One region of the Paraburkholderia sp. RAU6.4a genome, then DNA from elsewhere that is predicted to be linked to it. Evidence: predicted binding sites of a transcription regulator. Region 1 holds the regulator's gene; the other holds the start of a gene.

Region 1 (5,107 bases):
GTCACGCACAGCACCTGGCGCGCCTCGCCGAGCTGATGCAATAGCCGTCCGACCACTTCGGCCACGCCGCCGCCGATGCCCGTATCCACTTCGTCGAAGATCAGGGTCGGTGTCGGGCTGGCCGCGCTCGCGATCACTGCGAGCGCGAGACTGATACGCGCGAGTTCGCCGCCTGACGCAACCTTCGCAAGCGGCCGCAGCGGCACGCCGGCATGACCGGCGACGCGGAACTCGATCTGCTCGAGCCCGTGCGCGCCGCCTTCGGGCAGCGGCACCAGCGCGACCTCGAAGCTGCCGCCTTTCATCGACAGTTCCTGCATGCCGGTCGTGACCGCCTCGCCGAGCGCCTTGCCTGCTTTCGCGCGTGCCTTCGACAGCTTTTTCGCCTCGGCGACGAACACTTCCTTCGCTTGCGCTTCGGCGGCGCGCAGGCCGTCGAGGTCGGCGGCGGCGTCGAGCGCGGCCAATTGCTTGCGCCGCTCGGCGTGTTCTTCCGGCAGCGTCTCAGGCCGCAGGCGGAACTTGCGCGCAGCCGAGTGCAGCGCGTCGAGGCGCTTTTCGACCTGCGCGAGCCGCTCCGGATCGAGCTCGAGCTTCTGCGCGTAGTGGCTCAGCGAATACGCGGCTTCCTGCAACTGGATTTCGGCCGGTTCGAGCGCGGCGAGCACGTCGTTCAGCGCGGGGTCGATCTCCGCGAGGTCGCGCACCTTCGACACGATCGAGCCGAGATGCGTGATCATCGCGTCGTCCGATTCGGACAGCGCGCCGAGCGCTCCCTGCACGCCGTCGATCAGATTCGCGGAATGCGACAGCCGCCGATGCTCGGTGTTGACTTCTTCCCATTCGCCCGGCTGTGGCGCGAGCTTGTCGAGTTCGGTGAGTTGCCACGCGAGTCGCTCGCGTTCGAGTTGCAGCTCGCGATCGCGCGTTTGCGCTTGCTCGACGGCCTGCGCCTTGTCGCGCCACGTGCGCCACGCGCGCGTGACGGCGGCGGCCAGGTCGGACAGGCCCGCGTGCGTGTCGAACAGCTCGCGCTGCGCGTCCGGGCGCATCAGCAACTGGTGCGCGTGCTGGCCGTGAATATCGACGAGCATCTCGCCGACCTCGCGCAGCTGCGCGAGCGTGGCCGCCGTACCGTTGATGAACGCGCGCGAGCGGCCGTTCGCGTCGACCACCCGCCGCAGCATCACGGTGCCGCCGTGCTGGCCGTCGTCGGCCGCGCCGAGCGCCTGCGTGTCGAGCCATTGATCGACCTGTGCGTGCGTCTCGAACTCCGCGGTGATGTCGGCGCGGCTCTCGCCGGTGCGCACGACGCTCGCCTCGGCGCGCGCGCCTAGTGCCAGCGCGAGCGCGTCGATCAGGATCGATTTGCCGGCGCCGGTTTCGCCCGAGAAAACGGTAAAGCCGCTGTCGAATTCGAGGTCGAGCGCGGCGACGATGACGAAGTCGCGTATCGAGAGGTGGCGAAGCATGGAGGTCGTCGGGTGAGCTTGGGATTCGGGTGGCGGCCGCGGCGGCGTGCGAAATCAAAGTGCCGCTTACGGCCTCGGGTCTTCTTCGTGCGACGGGTACTCGTGCCAGTGCAGCTTCTTGCGTAGCGTCGCATAGTAGCTGTAGCCGACCGGATGCAGCATCGGCACCGTGTGGCGCGAACGGCGCACCTCGATCGTGTCGCCGAGCTCCAGCGACGTGAACGACTGCATGTCGAAATTGACGTTCACCTCGCGCCCGGAAACGATCTGGATGCTGACCTTCGATTCGTCCGGCAGCACGATCGGCCGGTTCGACAGCGCGTGCGGCGCGATCGGCACGAGCACGATGCCCTGTAGTTGCGGATGCAGGATCGGCCCCTGCGAGGACAGCGCGTACGCGGTCGAGCCGGTCGGCGTCGCGACGATCAGGCCGTCCGAGCGCTGGTTGTACATGAAGCGGCCGTCGACCGACACGCGCAACTCCGCCATGCCCGAGAAGCCGCTGCGGTTGACCACCACGTCGTTGAACGCGAGCGCGTGGTAGATCGGCGTGCCGTCGCGCACGATGCGCGCTTCGAGCAGCACGCGCTCCTCGCGCTCGAAATTGCCGGACAGCATCTGCGGCACGATCTCGCGCATGTCGGAGATCGGAATGTCCGTGATGAAGCCGAGCCGCCCGTGGTTGATGCCGATCAAGGGCGTGCGATACGGCGCGAGCTGGCGGCCGATGCCGAGCATCGTGCCGTCGCCGCCGAGCACCACGGCGACGTCGGCGCGCGCGCCGATCTCGGCGAGACGCAGCGCCGGATAGTCGGTCACGCCGATTTCGGCGGCGGTGTCTGCTTCGAACACGACTTCCAGGCCGAGCTTCGCGATGCAGGCGGCGAGCGCGGTCAGCGGCTCGCCGATGCCTGGCGTATTGCTGCGCCCGACGAGCGCGACGGTCTTGAACTGGCTGGTCACTTGCATGCCGGCATTACACCATAGGTAGGGCCTGAAAAGAACCGCAGACCAACCCGGTTGTGGGGCGGCGCACGCAGGGCGTCTGCGTATGTCGCGATTATCGTTAGAATGGTGAAGACCCGATGACATGCGAGCCCGCCGACGGCGGTGCATTCGCCGGGAGCGGGCGCCGCGGGCGCTCTCGGCTGCGATGCCAATGAGCTAAAATTTTTCGCCATGCTAGATCCTCGCGCACAAACCCTCCTCAAAACGCTGATTGAGCGCTACATCGCCGAAGGTCAGCCGGTCGGCTCGCGCACGCTGTCACGTTATTCGGGCCTCGAACTGAGTCCGGCCACGATCCGCAACGTGATGTCGGACCTCGAGGATCTGGGGCTCGTGATCAGTCCGCATACGTCGGCAGGGCGCATTCCGACGCCACGCGGCTACCGCCTGTTCGTCGACACGATGCTGACCGTCGAATCCGCCGCCGACGAGGAGGCGGTGACGCGCACCGTCAAGACCACGCTGCAGGTGGGCGAGCCGCAGAAGATCGTCGCCGCGGCGGCGAGCGTGCTGTCAAATCTGTCGCAGTTCGCCGGCGTCGTGCTCACGCCGCGTCGCAGCCACGTGTTCAAGCAGATCGAATTCATGCGCCTGTCCGACCAGCGCATTCTGCTGATCATCGTGACGCCCGAAGGCGACGTGCAAAACCGCATCCTCGCCACCCAGCGCGACTTTTCGCCTTCGCAACTGGTGGAAGCCTCCAATTACATCAACGCGCACTTCGCGGGCCTCTCGTTCGACGAGGTGCGCCGTCGCCTGCGCGAGGAAATCGACGAGCTGCGTGGCGACATGACCTCGCTGATGCACGCGGCCGTCACCGCCAGCACCGACGAATCCGACACCGGCGAGACCGTGTTGATCTCGGGCGAGCGCAATCTGCTCGAAGTCGCCGATCTTTCGTCGGACATGGCGCGCCTGCGCAAGCTGTTCGATGTGTTCGACCAGAAGACCAGCCTCCTTCAGTTGCTCGACGTGTCGAGTCACGCGGCGGGCGTGCAAATATTCATTGGCGGCGAATCGAATCTGGTACCGATCGAGGAAATGAGCGTCGTCACCGCGCCGTACGAGGTGAACGGCAAGATCGTCGGCACGCTCGGTGTGATCGGACCGACCCGCATGGCCTACAACCGCGTGATTCCGATCGTGGACATAACCGCGCGGCTGTTGTCCATGACGCTCAGCCAGCAGTAGTCCTCGGGCTCCGCGGAACTGGCGTCATCGCAGTCCGTGGCGATCATGATGCGCGAACGCGCGGTGTCTGCCAATCGTCCGAATGGCCAGGGGTCTCTGGCGGCGCCGGGCAGAACTCGCGCCGCTATAATGAATCTCCATTGAATCGACTCGCCGCAAAATGCGGTGATTTCTGCTACCTATGCGCTTCGACCTCGAGCGGCCTTCACAGAACGCCACGTCGCATCGCGTCGCCGTGTTGCTGATCAATCTCGGCACGCCCGACGCGCCGACGCCGCGCGCGGTGCGCCGCTACCTCGCGCAGTTCCTGTCCGATCCTCGCGTGGTCGAAATTCCGGCGCTGCTGTGGCAGCTCATTCTGCGTCTGCTGATTCTGCCGTTGCGCGGCCGCAGCTCTGCGAAGAAGTATGCGGCGGTGTGGATGCCCGAGGGCTCACCGCTACGCGTCCACACCGAAAAGCAGGTCGAGGGCCTGCGCCATCTGCTGCAACTGAACGACTACACGGTGCTGGTCGACTACGCGATGCGCTACGGCACGCCGGGCATTCCGGCAATGCTGAACCAGCTGAAGCTCGCGGGCGCCGAGCGCGTGTTGCTGATGCCGATGTATCCGCAGTATTCGGCGTCGACCACCGCGACCGCGTTCGACGAAGCCTTTTCCGCGCTCAAGCGCATGCGCAACCAGCCGGAAGTCCGCACCGTGCGCCAGTACGCCGATCATCCGGCGTACATCGCGGCGCTCGCCGCACAGGTGCACCACTACTGGCATCTGCACGGCCGCCCCGATTTCGCGGCGGGCGACAAGCTCGTGCTCAGTTTCCACGGCGTGCCCAAGCGCACGCTCGACCTCGGCGACCCGTACCACGAGCAATGCCAGCAGACCGGCGCGCTGCTGATGCAGGCGCTCGATTTGACGTCGGTCGAATGCCGCATCACGTTCCAGTCGCGCTTCGGCAATGCCGAATGGCTGCAGCCCTACACGGCGCCGACGTTGAAGGAGCTCGGCGCGGCAGGCGTGCGGCGTGCTGACGTGTTTTGCCCGGGTTTCACCGCCGACTGCCTCGAAACGATCGAGGAAATCGGCATGGAAGGGCGCGGCGAATTTCTGCAGGCGGGTGGCAAGGAGTTTCACCGGATCGCCTGTCTGAACGCGTCGCAGCCGTGGGTTGCCGCGCTTGGCGAAATCGTCGCGCAGCATCTGCAGGGCTGGCCCGTGCAGGCGGTGCCGGTGCCGCACACGACAGGAGCTTGAATACGCAGATGAACTACCGCATCTCAACCGAACCGGGCGCGAAACTGCGCATCGACAAATGGCTGTGGGCCGCGCGCTTCTTCAAGACGCGTTCGCTGGCCGCGGAGGCGGTCGACAAGGGGCGGGTGCGTATCGGCGGCGTCGCCGTGAAGCCGGCGAAGGACGTGCGTGTCGGCGATCTGGT
Region 2 (5,107 bases), 120 kb from region 1:
GGCACGCGAGGCCGCCCGCCGATTGGCCTGGAGCGAATGCTGCGAATCTACTTCCTGCAACAGTGGTACGGGCTGTCGGACGAAGGACTGGAAGACGCGCTGTATGACAGCATCGCGCTGCGAGCCTTCGCCGGCATCGATCTGGCAGTTGAGAACGTGCCTGATGCGACCACGCTGTTGAAATTCCGGCGCCTGCTGATCGAACACGAACTGACACGGAAGTTGTTCGACGAGATTGGCATCTCGCTGTGCGAGCGTGGGCTGATGATGAAGGAAGGCACGCTGGTTGACGCAACGATCATTGAAGCGCCGCCGTCGACCAAGAACGCCGGGAAGAGTCGTGACCCGGAAATGCATCAGACGAAGAAGGGAAACGAATGGCACTTTGGAATGAAAGCCCACATTGGCGTCGATGCCGATTCGGGCCTGATCCACAGTGTGGTTGGCACATCGGCCAACGTGTCGGATGTATCGCAAGCGCATGCCCTGCTGCACGGACATGAAGAGCAGGCGTTCGCCGACGCGGGCTACATTGGCGTAGACAAGCGCGAGGAAATGGCGGGCAAGACCGTGAAGTGGCACGTCGCTGCCAAGCGGGGAAAGATCAAGGCGATGCAGGACGGGGCGCTGAAGAACCTGGTGATCGCGGTCGAGCGAACCAAGGCGCAGATCCGGTCGCGGGTTGAGCATCCATTCCATATCGTCAAGAACCTGTTTCACCATCGCAAGACGCGATACAAGGGCTTGGCCAAGAACACCGCGCAACTGTTCAGCCTGTTCGCTCTTGCGAATCTGGTGATTGCGCGAAATCTGTCGCGATCGGTCCATGGGAGCAATCCGTCATGCGTATAAAAAATGCGAGCAGGGAGCCTCGTTTGCGCGTCCAATTCACCGAGTTGAGCATCGATTCGCTTCGTCATCCGGAAAATTCGACGGCATCTCGTCTGCAACTTGGGCAGTTGGTCCATTGATCAGCGCTTCCCTAACCGTCGAGTAGTCTGCAGATGTAACGCTCAACGACCTTTCGAGCATGTAACTAATTCGCGAATATCGTTTGGTCCGTACTGCGGCACATTTGCGGCGGTAATGAGGCCTGCTATATGTGAATATTAGCTAACGTAATGCCGGACCGGACCGACCTTCTGCTCGGCAAGCTTCCAGATCAAACGCTGTTTGACCTTTTGCCGTTATCGTTTCGAAGTGAGGAGCGGTTATGTTGAACCCGAAGACGTTCGGACACTTCCTTTGGCTCGTCCGCAAGACGTGGATAACACGCGGGCCGCGTTTGTACTACTCGCAGTTTGGAGAGGGCGCGGTGTTGCGCGAGATAATCAGTCCCCGGTGCAATAAGGGTGTTTATGTCGACGTTGGTGCATACCACCCTGTCAAGTTCTCGAACACACATGCGCTTTACAAGCGTGGTTGGCGCGGCATCAACATAGACATGGATTCAGTGAAAATTGAAACGTTTTCTCTTGCGCGGTCCGGTGATGTCAATGTATGTGCGGCCGTCTCGAACGAGAAACAGCTCAAGGAAGTCTATAATTTTTCAAATTATGGGTTGACTTCGACCATAGATCCCATCGTGGCTGCGGCCGAAGTCCAGAAGCCTATCTCCGTCCGGACCGTTGAAACTACCACATTGAACGACGTTCTCGAGCACACCCCGTACGCCGGCCAGGAAATCGATCTGCTTTCCATCGACGTGGAAGGTCACGATTACGAAGTCTTGCGCTCGATTGATATCAGCAGGTATAAACCAAAGATCATTATTGTGGAGTCTACGCTGACTTCGATAAGGGAAGTAATAGATTCCGCCATATTTCGCTATCTGGAGGAGCGCAATTACCGACTGGTCAGTTGGACATATTTGTCGCTGATCTTCAGAGTGGAAAGATCTCAAATCTTTCGCACTCAGTTATAGCGTTGCGGTTCTGCACGTATCGTCCTTGCAGCTGCTATCAATTTCACAATCCCACTATTCAACGGCCGCTGCAACGGTCCAGATATACCTGGACCGACTGGTGCCTCAGCCGCGAAGCACATTCATGAGCCCCCTCGACTTGCCTGAAGGCTGGCGATCGTAACGGCCCGCGCTTATGGGGGATTTCCCTGGGTTTGACGTTTCGAGCGGGCGCTCCGCTCCCAAGTCGCTGCCTCGTCATGGCTCGCCTCTTCTTTCACGAAGGGCCGAATCTCAACGTAACACGTCGGTAAATTATTGTTTTCTTAGAGAAAATACCGAACGGCAGACGTTCCGCACGGGGCGGGGTTCAAGCCCGAGCGAATCACATTTGAGGATCAGTGAACTTCGACCGCGTTCCCCGCTTCTTGAATTTGTCACTGCCCGTCCATATAATTAGCACTCGCTGCACGAGAGTGCTAACAACATCTCCGGTTGGCTCGGCCAGCCGGGTTTTTCTCAGCGTTCTTCAGTCTCAATCAGAGAGGAGTATGTATGAACCTTCGTCCTTTGCATGATCGCGTGATCGTCAAACGTCTGGATCAGGAAACCAAGACCGCGTCGGGCATCGTGATCCCCGAAGCCGCAGCGGAAAAGCCGGATCAAGGTGAAATCCTCGCAGTCGGCCCGGGCAAGCGCGACGACAAGGGCGCAGCCATTGCGCTCGACGTGAAGGTCGGCGACCGCGTCCTGTTCGGCAAGTACGCAGGCCAGACCGTCAAGGTCGACGGCAACGAACTGCTCGTGATGCGCGAAGAAGACATCATGGCCGTGGTGCAGAAGTAAGCGCAAGGTCGCTACTTCACCGGTTATATCCAAAGTATTCAAGGAGTTAGAAGATGGCAGCTAAAGACGTCGTATTCGGTGATTCCGCCCGTGCCAAGATGGTCGAAGGCGTGAATATTCTCGCCAACGCCGTGAAGGTCACGCTGGGTCCGAAGGGCCGCAACGTGGTTCTCGAGCGCAGCTTCGGCGGCCCGACGGTCACCAAGGACGGTGTGTCGGTCGCGAAAGAGATCGAACTGAAACGACAAGCTCCAGAACATGGGCGCGCAAATGGTCAAGGAAGTCGCTTCCAAGACCAGCGACAACGCAGGCGACGGCACGACGACCGCTACGGTTCTCGCGCAATCGATCGTCCGCGAAGGCATGAAGTACGTCGCATCGGGCATGAACCCGATGGACCTGAAGCGCGGTATCGACAAGGCCGTTACAGCCGCAATCGAAGAACTGCGCAAGATCAGCAAGCCGTGCACGACCAACAAGGAAATCGCCCAGGTTGGCGCGATCTCGGCGAACAGCGATTCGTCGATCGGCGAGCGCATCGCTGAAGCAATGGACAAGGTCGGCAAGGAAGGCGTGATCACCGTCGAAGACGGCAAGTCGCTGCAAGACGAGCTGGACGTCGTCGAAGGTATGCAATTCGACCGCGGCTACCTGTCGCCGTATTTCATCAACAACCCGGACAAGCAAGTCGCCGTGCTCGAGAACCCGTTCGTGCTGCTGCACGACAAGAAGGTGTCGAACATCCGTGACCTGCTGCCGGTGCTCGAGCAAGTCGCGAAGGCTGGCCGTCCGCTGCTGATCATCGCTGAAGACGTCGAAGGCGAAGCGCTCGCAACGCTGGTCGTCAACAACATCCGCGGCATCCTGAAGACCGTTGCCGTCAAGGCTCCGGGCTTCGGCGATCGTCGTAAGGCGATGCTGGAAGACATCGCGATCCTGACCGGCGGTCAGGTCATCGCTGAAGAAACCGGCCTCACGCTCGAGAAGGCAACGCTGGCTGAACTGGGCCAGGCGAAGCGCATCGAAGTGGGCAAGGAAAACACCACGATCATCGACGGCGCTGGCGAAGCAGCGAACATCGAAGCTCGCGTCAAGCAAGTGCGCACGCAGATCGAAGAAGCGACCTCGGACTACGACCGTGAAAAGCTGCAAGAACGCGTCGCCAAGCTGGCAGGCGGCGTTGCAGTGATCAAGGTCGGTGCTGCGACCGAAGTCGAAATGAAGGAAAAGAAGGCACGTGTCGAAGACGCACTGCACGCAACGCGCGCGGCTGTGGAAGAAGGCATCGTGGCGGGTGGCGGCGTCGCGCTGATCCGTGCACGTACGGCAATCGCTGGCCTGAAGGGCGCTAACGCCGATCAGGACGCAGGTATCAAGATCGTTCTGCGCGCCATGGAAGAGCCGCTGCGCCAGATCGTCGCCAACGGTGGCGAAGAAGCGAGCGTCGTCGTGGCAGCGGTTGCTGCTGGCAAGGGCAACTACGGCTACAACGCAGCGACCGGCGAGTACGTCGACCTGGTCGACGCAGGTGTCGTGGACCCGACGAAGGTGACGCGCACGGCGCTGCAAAACGCAGCTTCGGTTGCTGGCCTGCTGCTGACGACCGACGCAGCTGTCTGCGAACTGCCGAAGGAAGATGCTCCGATGCCTGGCGGCATGCCCGGCGGCATGGGCGGCATGGGCATGGACATGTAATTCCGCTCGGGCCTCGTGGTCCGGCCGCGTGGTTGAACTGCCGCGCGTCTGGATCACGGCCGAGGCCCGGCTGGAAGTCCATGTGGGGAGTGCGCCGCGAGGCGTTTCCCCAAACGAAAAAACCCGCTTATGCGGGTTTTTTCGTTTGGGGCCGGCGTTGATGCGCTTGCTGGCGAGCGCTTCCGGACGCCCTTTTGTCCGGATCAGGCGCCCGCGGCGCGAGCCGTGCGATGAGAGGACCTTCCGAGGCACTTTTCCCGCAGGTAGTGGAAGATCTGCGCGACGCTTTGCGCGGGGCTCAGCGTTCCCGTGTCGACGTGCAGGTCGGGATCGATCGGCGCTTCATAGGGCGCTGATACGCCGGTGAACGAGCTGATCTCGCCAGACCTCGCTTTCGCGTAAAGACCTTTGGGATCGCGGCTCGCGCAGGTGGCGAGCGAGGCGGACACATAGGTTTCGACGAACTTGTCGGCTCCGATGATCGCGCGCGCCATTGCCCGATCTTCGCGTAGCGGCGAAATCAGCGCGGAAATCACGATCAGACCCGCGTCGTTCATCAATTGGGCGACGTGCGCGACCCGGCGGATGTTTTCGCGCCGGTCGTCGGGCTCGAATCCAAGGTCGCTCGCCAGACCGTGGCGGATGTTGTCGCCGTCGAGCACA

The links. The regulator HrcA, encoded in region 1, represses chaperone genes, less so after heat shock. The targets are predictions, from matches to a motif close to TTAGCACTCNNNNNNNNNGAGTGCTAA.
Region 2: groES (co-chaperone GroES) is a predicted target of HrcA. The motif match lies at 2,360-2,386, and genes of this name have one in related genera.

Annotation. Positions count from the first base shown of each region.
Region 1 covers NZ_JBNDKQ010000002.1:3,124,740-3,129,846, forward strand. The annotation lists gene recN (DNA repair protein RecN) at 1-1,472, opposite strand, end outside; gene OKW40_RS19220 (NAD kinase) at 1,539-2,441, opposite strand; gene hrcA (heat-inducible transcriptional repressor HrcA) at 2,652-3,671, shown strand; gene hemH (ferrochelatase) at 3,853-4,923, shown strand; gene OKW40_RS19235 (RNA-binding S4 domain-containing protein) at 4,932-5,107, shown strand, end outside.
Region 2 covers NZ_JBNDKQ010000002.1:3,241,473-3,246,579, forward strand. The annotation lists gene OKW40_RS19770 (IS5 family transposase) at 1-852, shown strand, start outside; gene OKW40_RS19775 (FkbM family methyltransferase) at 1,214-1,924, shown strand; gene groES (co-chaperone GroES) at 2,459-2,749, shown strand; partial or broken gene groL (chaperonin GroEL) at 2,803-4,444, shown strand; gene cysC (adenylyl-sulfate kinase) at 4,648-5,107, opposite strand, start outside.